DNA from 3 places in the Alteromonas pelagimontana genome. Region 3 is predicted to be linked to each of the others. Evidence: predicted binding sites of a transcription regulator. Region 3 holds the regulator's gene; each other region holds the start of a gene.
The links. The regulator FliA, encoded in region 3, starts transcription of late flagellar genes. The targets are predictions, from matches to a motif close to CTAAAGNTNNNNNNNNNNNNGCCGATA.

Region 1 (3,283 bases), 310 kb from region 3:
CACCGGCATGATTCATTGCTTCAAACGCCATTCCCGCAGTAAGTGCGCCGTCACCGATAACGGTTACCACTTTACGGCCTTTACCATCTTTCTCTGCAGCTACGGCCATGCCTAATCCAGCGCTGATAGTAGTAGAAGAATGTCCAACGGCAAAGGTATCGTACTCACTTTCCGCTGGCCATGGAAATGGATGAAGGCCGTCTTTTTGACGAATAGTAGACATTCTGCCTGCTCTGCCGGTGAGAATTTTATGCGGATAAGCCTGATGGCCTACATCCCATAGCAAACGGTCAAAGGGGGTGTTGTAGACATAATGCAGCGCCACCGTTAGCTCCACCGTGCCCAAACCCGAAGCAAAATGACCGCTACTTTGGCTTACACATGTCAATAGGTACTGACGAAGCTCATCAGCAAGGGCCTTAAGTTGTTCTTGCGGCAGCTTTCTCAAGCTCTCAGGTGTTTGTGCCAGCGCCAGCGTGGGGTAGTGCGTTAAATCTAAACTCATTATTCGTTGTTCTTATGTTTTTAAGTAACATATCAGCGTTAGTAATTCCGCTTAACCATCAAGTCGGTAAACGCTACTAAATATTCTGTATTGTAGGGCAAACTGTCGAGCGCTTGAAGCGCCCGTTCGTGAAGTTGCGCTAATTCCTTCTTGGCATTGTCCATTCCAAGCAAGGCCGGAAAAGTCATCTTTCCTTGGGCAATATCTGATCCAGTCGATTTACCCAGTTGCCCGGCATCACCTTCAACATCCAGAATGTCATCCTGAATTTGAAAGGCAAGACCAATTAAGCGAGCGAATTCTATAAATTGCGCTCTGTCTTTGATGCTCACTTCTGGACTCACCAATGTGATCATTTCCACACAAGAACACAACAATGCACCGGTCTTCAGTTGATGAAGCTCAGTTAGCCGTGACAACGACACGTTTTTGCCTGTGCTGTCCAGATCAATTGCCTGACCGCCGCACATTCCCAGATACCCCGCCGCTTTTGCCAGCAGCGATACCAGCCTCGCGCGTTGTGCGTGACCAAATTCAGACATGGGATGATCAGCTAATATGGTAAACGCCAATGTTTGCAATGCATCTCCAGCAAGAATTGCCGTGGCCTCATTGAAAGCAATATGACACGTAGGCTGACCGCGCCGCAGCTCATCATCATCCATCGCTGGCAGATCATCATGTACCAGTGAATAGGCATGAACACACTCAATGGCCATACTGATGGTAAGCTGGTCTGATGTAGGTACGTCCAGCGTATTACCTACCAAATTAACCAGCAAAGGGCGCATCCGTTTGCCGCCTACTAATAACGCATGTTGCATTGCGGCTTTCAACTGCGGAGCATGATCTGGCAGTATAGAGATGAGATGCAGAAGACTCTCATCTGTCTGGTTTTTCACCTGCTGACGAAGAGCATCGAAAATCATAAAATTAAACCTGTAAGGGAAGCGTTTGTCGCGCTTAGCCTTTGCGTGTCAAGGAAAGTGAGAAACGGTTAGACAAAAAACTTATTCTTCAGCCGTACTATTAAAATCTCGAAGTTTATTTTCGTCTTGTTCATTCAGCAAAATTTTAACTTTTTGTTCAGCTTGTTCAAGAGCTTGCTGGCTGAGTCGGGATAGTTTAATACCGCGTTCAAATTTTTCCAACGCCACGTTTAGCGGCAAGTCACCAGATTCCATCTCTGAAACGATGGCTTCCAGTTCGGTGAGGCTATCTTCAAAAGCAGGTGCAGTGGTTTTTTCAGTCACGGTTACTGACAATGCCTGGTTGGTTTCAATAGGCGCACATTAACCGAGGCCTTGCGCCGGGTCAAATGGTTTGTCCGCAAATGGTTTGTCCGGTGTTAATGGGAAGACGTGCGAATACAAAAGGATACGGAAATACTGCATCTATAAGGTGGTAATGAACTAAATAGGTTATAGAATTCTTCACCAATGCCGATAGAATAACGGGCAGAAGTTTGTTGTTGCTCTAAGCAGCTAATATAAAAGGCATTATGATAAGACCTTTATCAGATCTTCCGATTTGTTTTTGTATATTGAGGATTGACACGTGGATTTAGCAACCGTCATTGGCATGTTGGGTGGGATAGGCTTTATTATCATGGCCATGATTCTCGGCGGGGATCTCGGCATGTTTTTCGACGTTCCCTCGGTACTGATTGTTTTCGGTGGCTCTACGTTCGTCGTGTTGTCGCAGTTCACGCTGGGGCAGTTTTTCGGTGCTGGCAAAATTGCCGGAAAAGCCTTTATGTTTAAAATCGATCCGCCAGAACAGCTGATCGAGAAAATTGTGGAAATGGCAGATGCTGCTCGCAAAGGAGGATTTTTAGCGTTGGAAGAAGCTGAAATTGAAAATCCCTTTATGCAAAAAGGAGTGGATATGTTGGTGGACGGTCATGACATAGAGGTTGTGCGGGAAACGCTGGCAAAAGATATTTCCATGACCACAGAGCGTCACGCTTTCGGGGCTTCTATCTTTAAGGGGATGGCCGACGTCGCGCCAGCGATGGGCATGATCGGCACCTTGGTGGGATTGGTGGCAATGCTATCTAATATGGACGACCCAAAAGCCATTGGACCGGCAATGGCAGTGGCGTTGTTAACTACCCTGTATGGTGCTTTTTTAGCTAACGTGGTCTGTTTGCCAATTGCCTCCAAGCTGGCCAATCGAATGGAAGAAGAAAAGCTAAATCAAAAGCTTGTGCTAGACGGAATTGTAGGAATTGCCGATGGGCAGAATCCTCGCGTTATCGAAGGAATACTTAAAAACTATCTCGCGGCGGGTAAGCGCGGCGTAGAAGAGGAATAACGGTCCCATGGCTCATCAAGAAGAGTGTCCTAAGTGTCCGCCACCAGGTCTGCCTGCGTGGATGGCAACATTTGCCGATCTTATGTCGCTGTTAATGTGCTTTTTTGTATTGTTACTTTCATTTTCAGAAATGGATGTCCTCAAGTTCAAACAAATTGCCGGCTCCATGAAATTTGCTTTTGGTGTGCAAAACAAGATAGAAGTTAAAGATATACCGAAAGGGACCAGTGTTATTGCTATGGAATTTCGGCCAGGGCGTCCCGATCCTTCGCCTATCGAAACTATTCAGCAGCAGACGATTGAAATGACACAGCCCACACTGGAGTTTCAGGCTGGCGATGAAGAATCTGCGGGTGGGCGTCAAAAGCAGCATGGGGAAGAACGAGGAGGACAAGCTCAACAAACTGCGACTGAACAGAGTTCCTCGGCACAGGAAAGTGCGGACCAGGAGCAAGTAAGTGA
Region 2 (3,283 bases), 1.8 Mb from region 3:
CTTGAGGAATTACGGCAACTACGGGTGCATGAACGACAAAACGAAAAGGGAGAAGCCGTTTTTCCTCATCGTTATCAAGGTGACAAAGCCACTTTCCGTGTTGCCACGCTAGATGCTCACATTGAGCTTATCCAGCAGCTTAACCGCATTAGCGACCAAGATATTGGTTTCTATGTTGAGATTAAATCACCCCAATGGCATCGGCAACAGGGAGTGGACATTTCGGCAATCCTGCTCGATACACTAAAAGCAACTAATCTTGCGGGAAAAGACGCCAACCTGTACTTGCAGTGTTTTGATTTTGCAGAAGTGAAGCGGCTACGGAACGAGCTAGGATTTAAAGGAAAACTGATACAACTTTTAGGCGAAAACAGCTGGGGCGAATCTGTCACCGACAATGATTGGTTAATGTCTGATGACGGCTTGTCCGAGCTAGCGACAGTAGCTGACGGTGTAGGCCCATGGTTAGGCCAGTTGCTGGATGCTCAAGCATTAAAAAAAGCTAAGATAGTGGTCCAGCCCTGGCTGGCAACAGCGCAAAAACAGGGTTTGCTCATTCACCCCTACACATTCCGGGTGGATGCCCTTCCCGCGGGATTGAGCGAAGAGCAGGTACTAAGTCTTCTTATTGAGCAACTTAAAGTAGACGGCGTTTTTACCGACCAGGTTCCGCCGATAAAACAATTCCTGATGCAGAACAAGTAATTGTTACGCATCAGGATTTAGATAAATGAACCACAACCCGCCGGTTAAGCGCTCGCGCATCGCTGTTGGAGTTCGGCGAAATATGGCGCTTTTCTCCATGCCCCGTCACTTCAATGCGTTCGGCGGGCACGCCTAAAGCTGTAAAATAGTCTTTTACCTGGCTTGCGCGACGAATCGATAACTGCTCATTGGTCCATCTGCCGCCATAGCTATCCGTATAGCCATCCAGCAGTACTAATTCAAGGTCGCTATCTTCTTTAAGATACTCACCAATCATTTCGAGTTGCTTTTGTGCGTAAGCGGTAAGTTCTGTACTGTTTTTTTCGTACGACAACACGGTGTAAGCAATATCGTCGAAACTGAACGGCAGTAAGTTGGAAACGCAAGAGATAAATTCACGATAGCGGGGAGTAAAATTGCTCGCGTTTAATGACACCGCAACCTTATCATAGCGGTTATACCAGTCCTGATAATAAATGGTTGGCCAGAAACCCTTTTCCAGTTCGCTTAACATGGTCCAAGCTGCATCTTCAGGAAGATCGCCATTATATTGCTTACGTATTGTCATATCAGCAATAGGTTTAGGGGCAACGCCTGGCATCCAGGAAGGAGGTACGGAATACACAGCGGCAACATCAAATTTCTTAGGCAGCAACTTCATATCCAGCTCAAATTCCATATTAAGCTGTTTTGATGCCATACTCGTAAATAATGCATCACCATAACCGGGCAAGGTGTGACTAAGCGTACATTGTAAGCGCGACGCTTCAACCATCTTCCAGTCAGAAGCATCAACTGCAGCTGCATATTGCCGCATAGCGGCGTGACTCACGGTAGCCACCGCTAACAGACTAAGTAATAACAAGCGCAACATTGTTCACATTCACCAGGATTTAAAAGCTTCTCGTTGTAGATATCGCCCGTATGCAGAAAAAGTTTAGCACAGAAATGTCTATAAATAAGATGATGTGATCACTATCATTAAATGTAGCTCAGCTTCAGGGTGGATACCTCGTCGCATTACTGAGATAATCCACGGCTATTATATCAGCACTGTGCGAACAGCAGTATGCTTTTTACGCAGTGCACAAGTTGCAATGGTGGTAAACCTTTTCTATGTCAGATAATAACGCTGCACTCGCTACACGCTTCAGGGGCTATTTTCCTGTCGTCATTGATGTCGAAACGGCCGGATTTAATGCTGCCACTGATGCACTATTAGAGATAGCGGCAGTGACTTTGAAAATGGACGAAAATGGCGATTTGGTCCCGGCGCAAACTTATCACGCTCACATAGAACCTTTTGAAGGCGCAAACCTGGAAGCTGCAGCATTAGAGTTCAATGGTATCAATCCACACTGCCTGCTACGTGGCGCCATTAATGAAGCAGAGGCGATGAAAGCCTTGTGTAAAACCGTACGTAAAGCGCAAAAGGCGGCTGACTGCCAGCGATCAGTGATCGTTGCCCATAACGCCAATTTTGATCTGAGTTTTGTAAACGCGGCTCTTGCCAGGAGCGATATCAAGCGTACACCTTTCCATCCTTTTGTCTCCTTTGATACCACTACCTTAGCCGGATTGGCAGTAGGCCAAACGGTGCTGGTAAAAGCTTGCCGCGCTGCCGGTATCGAGTTTGATCAAAAGGAGGCTCACAGTGCGTTATATGATGCTAATCGCACTGCTGAACTCTATTGCTATATTGTAAATCGGTATAAAGCGCTGGGGGGTTGGCCCTTGTCAACAGGGGGCGATAGCAGTGATACAAGCGATTCGCAGGAAGCGAAAACTTCTCGCGAGTAAGAGGTAGGAAGTTAGCGATTGTAGCTGTTTCTTTTTATAGTAAACAAACCTTCTAATCGCAGTGAGAGTAGTCCGTAAATGAAAAAAGCCGCTTTATTAAGCGGCTTTTTACTAAAAGAGGGATTAGAGAGAATCCGCTTCTTCTGACAAGTATTTTGCTACACCTTCAGGGCTAGCTGACATACCCGCTTTTCCTTCGGTCCAGCCGGCAGGACATACTTCACCATGCTCTTCATGGAAACTAAGCGCATCAACCATACGTAACATTTCATCAATATTACGGCCAAGAGGTAAATCGTTTACTACCTGATGGCGCACCAGGCCATCCGCGTCAATCAGGAAAGAACCACGAAACGCCACGCCAGCTTCTGGATGCTCAACATCATAAGCCTGACAAATCTCATGCTTGGTATCAGCTACCAGAGTATACTTGACAGGGCCAATGCCTCCTTGATTGACTGGCGTGTTTCTCCATGCATTATGAGAAAACTGGGAATCAATGGATACACCGATAACTTCCACGCCGCGCTTCTTAAACTCTTCATAACGTTTGTCAAAAGCAATCAATTCAGATGGGCAAACAAACGTAAAATCTAACGGATAAAAGAAAATGACGGCTTTCTTTCCCTTAATAGTATCGCTCAAGGTGAAAGTATCAACAATTTCACCGCTTCCTAATACAGCCGCTGCAGTAAAATCCGGGGCTGGACGTCCTACTAATACACTCATGATTCGCTCCTAGTTTTATGAATATTTATTATTCAGCAGCTCGTGGGCG
Region 3 (3,283 bases):
TTTTTTAGGCTTCTGCGTTTGTTTATTCATCGCTGCAATTTCAGGTTCGCCGAACATCGTAAGCATATTGACCAAACTGTCTTCAACTTCTTTCACCAGTTCAATAACCCGTCTGATGACCTGGCCAGTCAAGTCCTGATAACCCTGCGCCATAAGCACCTCCGTAAGCAAACCGGTAAGTTTGTTTGATTCCGTTGATGCATCCGAAAGCAATTCATCAATGTCAGTGCACAGAGTCTTGAATTCACCCAGTTCGATCTGCCGATTCATCAGCTTTTTCCACTCTGGCATAAGCGTATCGATGCGGTGCGTTAGCGTTTCAGCTATCGGCATACTCGCTTCAACAGCGTCCATTGTGGTGTTGGCCGCTTTTTCCGTCTCTTCAATGACATAAGTTAGACGTGTCTGTGCGTCGGGAATATCGTTATTTGCCAAACCAACAATGCGTTCGTCCAGTTGAAAGTTATTTAATGCGTCATGTAATTGGCGGGTAAGTTTGCCAACTTCAGCAAAAAGTTCGATAGATTCTTTAGTTGACGCGGCTTCTAGAATCGCGTTTGCAGAGGCGTTATCGCCCTGCTCCAAATAGACTACGAGCTGTTTGGCTTCTTCGAGCGTAATAGGGACGTGAGAACTTGCCGACATCCAGTTTTCCTCTTAATTGCTTGAGAGCGTCTGGATTAACCTAAACGTTCGAAGATTTTTTCTAGCTTTTCCTTGAGAGTAGCGGCGGTAAAGGGCTTAACCACGTACCCGTTCACTCCCGCCTGCGCTGCCGCCACGATCTGTTCTTTTTTCGCTTCGGCAGTAACCATCAGCACGGGCAGGTGTTTTAATCTGTCATCTTTGCGAATCGCCCGCAGCAAATCGATGCCCTGCATACCCGGCATATTCCAGTCTGTGACAACAAAATCAAAGTCACCTTGCTGTAGCATGGGTAAGGCAGTACTGCCATCGTCCGCTTCCTGGATATTGGAAAACCCCAGATCTTTGAGCAGGTTTTTTATGATACGTCTCATAGTAGAAAAGTCGTCTACCACGAGAATTTTCATATTTTTGTCCAAAATGGCCTCCAGTGAGGAATAATTAATTGTTATAAATATTAGTATGCGCTATTCATCAGCATGCCATGACTGCATTCGTGATTTGAGTTTTAGCATGGCCTGGCTGTGTATCTGGCTAACTCTTGACTCGCTGACGTCTAGAACTTCACCTATCTCTCGCAGGTTAAGTTCTTCATCATAGTACAAGGAAAGCACAATCGCTTCTCGTTCCGGTAGTGTAGTAATAGCATGAGCGAGGGCTTTTTGAAAAGCTCCTTGCATTAAATCTTCTAAGGGCGAATCGCTTCCCTTCGTCTGCTCTGTCGTAATGACATCTTCAGAAACACCAAGATCTTCTATCCCAACGAGTTTACCGGCGTTCACCTCATTGAGCATTTGATGATAATCAGCCAAATTTACGTTTAGCTTCGCGGCGATATCGGCGTCCCGGGCATCTCTGCCGGTTTCTCTTTCCACCTGCGTAATCGCCTGAGTAATTGCACGACTGTTTTTGTGCACTGAGCGGGGCGTCCAATCGCCTCGGCGTATTTCGTCCAGCATTGCGCCGCGAATACGAATGCCAGCAAAGGTTTCAAAGCTTGCGCCTTTGGAGCCGTCAAAGTTTTTCGCCGCTTCCAACAAGCCAATCATGCCCGCCTGAATGAGATCATCCACAAGCACACTGGCAGGTAAGCGCGCTAGCAGGTGGTGAGCAATACGCTTCACCAGCAGCGCATGTTGCTCAACAAGCTGCGATTTATCATTTTGCTGGCGGTAGGCGGCTGCTTTACTGTTCACCGTAGAGTTCCTGCGGTTTTTCTAGTCACTAATTGTTCAATGAAAAATTCCAGATGCCCACCCGGCTGACTGGGAACAGGCCAGCTGATTGCTTTTGTCGCTAGCTGAGAAATCGCCACCGCAGCGGGAGAACCGGGAAAGGCATCCACAATAGCAGTTTGCTTACGTACAGCGCGGCGAATATTTTCATCGAAAGGAACCGTCGCCACCAGTTCCAGCGCTACATCAAGGAACCTGCCGGTAACTTTTGAAAGCTTACTGAAAAGCTCCTGCCCTTCACGAATATCCCGCACCATATTCGCCACGATTTTAAATCGAAACACGCCGTGCTCACGATTCAAAATTTTAATAAGCGCATAGGCATCGGTTAAAGACGTTGGCTCGTCGCAGACAACCACCATAATATCCTGCGACGCTTTTGAAAAACTGAGCACCATATCAGATATGCCGGCGGCGGTATCGACTATCAGAACATCAATCGGCGAACGTAATTCGCTGAATGCGCGAATAAGTCCGGCATGTTCCGTGGGCGACAACTCAGCCATAGACTGGGTGCCAGATGTTGCTGGCGCAATTTTTATGCCGTGGGGCCCGGTAACAAGCACCTCATCCAGGGTACATTCACCAGACAGTACATGAGACAGGTTTTTCTCGACCCGCAGACCCAACATAACGTCAACATTCGCCAACCCTAAATCAGCATCTAATACCATGACCCTTTTACCTTGCTTGGCCATGGAAATAGCTGTGTTCAGCGTAATGTTGGTTTTACCGACGCCACCTTTACCACCGGTGACGGCAATAACTTTGATTAATCGTGATTGATTCATCTTTCTTAAGCTACTCGCTTGATCTTCGATCATACTGCTCGTGCTGAATTGACAACGTGATTGTCTTTAGTATGATTCAAACCGTACTTTTTATAAAGCTTTGCCGCAGCAGATACGAGAGATTTTGCATCAGCAACCTTAATATCTTCCGGTACTTGTTGGCCGTCAGTCACGTAACTTACGGGTAATTGGTACTCTACTGCAACACTCAAAATTTCTCCTAAACTGTAGCATTCATCAAGTTTGGTAAAAATACAACCGTCTAACTTCACAGCATCGTAAGCACCGATAATACGCTGTAATGCGGGATATTGGGTATTTGCTTGCGCAACCAGGTATTTACGTACCGGTTGCATTTGACCATGATTAAACTGATTCAGCTGTTTAATCAAACGGCTATCACGTTGGCTGAACCCTGCCGTATCAACCAGGATCAGGCGTTTATGACGCAACTGAAAAAGCTGTTCAGCTAGTTCTTCACTAGTTTGTGCTTTACGCACAGTGCAGCCGATAATTTTACCGTAGGTAGCTAATTGTTCAAATGCAGCAATACGATAGGTGTCAATGGTAATCATTGCCACTTGTTCTGCGCCATATTTCTGTGCGTATCTG

Region 1: the regulator FliA is predicted to act here: its motif matches at 1,927-1,953, upstream of pomA (flagellar motor protein PomA).
Region 2: the regulator FliA is predicted to act here: its motif matches at 1,620-1,646, upstream of CA267_RS03435 (flagellar protein MotY).

The regions. Positions count from the first base shown of each region.
Region 1 is NZ_CP052766.1:3,591,339-3,594,621, forward strand. It holds gene dxs (1-deoxy-D-xylulose-5-phosphate synthase) at 1-505, opposite strand, end outside; gene CA267_RS15835 (farnesyl diphosphate synthase) at 544-1,434, opposite strand; gene xseB (exodeoxyribonuclease VII small subunit) at 1,516-1,758, opposite strand; gene pomA (flagellar motor protein PomA) at 2,063-2,821, shown strand; gene CA267_RS15850 (flagellar motor protein MotB) at 2,829-3,283, shown strand, end outside.
Region 2 is NZ_CP052766.1:730,508-733,790, forward strand. It holds gene glpQ (glycerophosphodiester phosphodiesterase) at 1-705, shown strand, start outside; gene CA267_RS03435 (flagellar protein MotY) at 716-1,579, opposite strand; gene rnt (ribonuclease T) at 1,822-2,505, shown strand; gene CA267_RS03445 (peroxiredoxin) at 2,629-3,234, opposite strand.
Region 3 is NZ_CP052766.1:3,276,685-3,279,967, reverse strand. It holds gene CA267_RS14435 (protein phosphatase CheZ) at 1-645, opposite strand, end outside; gene cheY (chemotaxis response regulator CheY) at 681-1,064, opposite strand; gene CA267_RS14425 (RNA polymerase sigma factor FliA) at 1,113-1,841, opposite strand; gene CA267_RS14420 (MinD/ParA family protein) at 1,838-2,704, opposite strand; gene flhF (flagellar biosynthesis protein FlhF) at 2,701-3,283, opposite strand, start outside.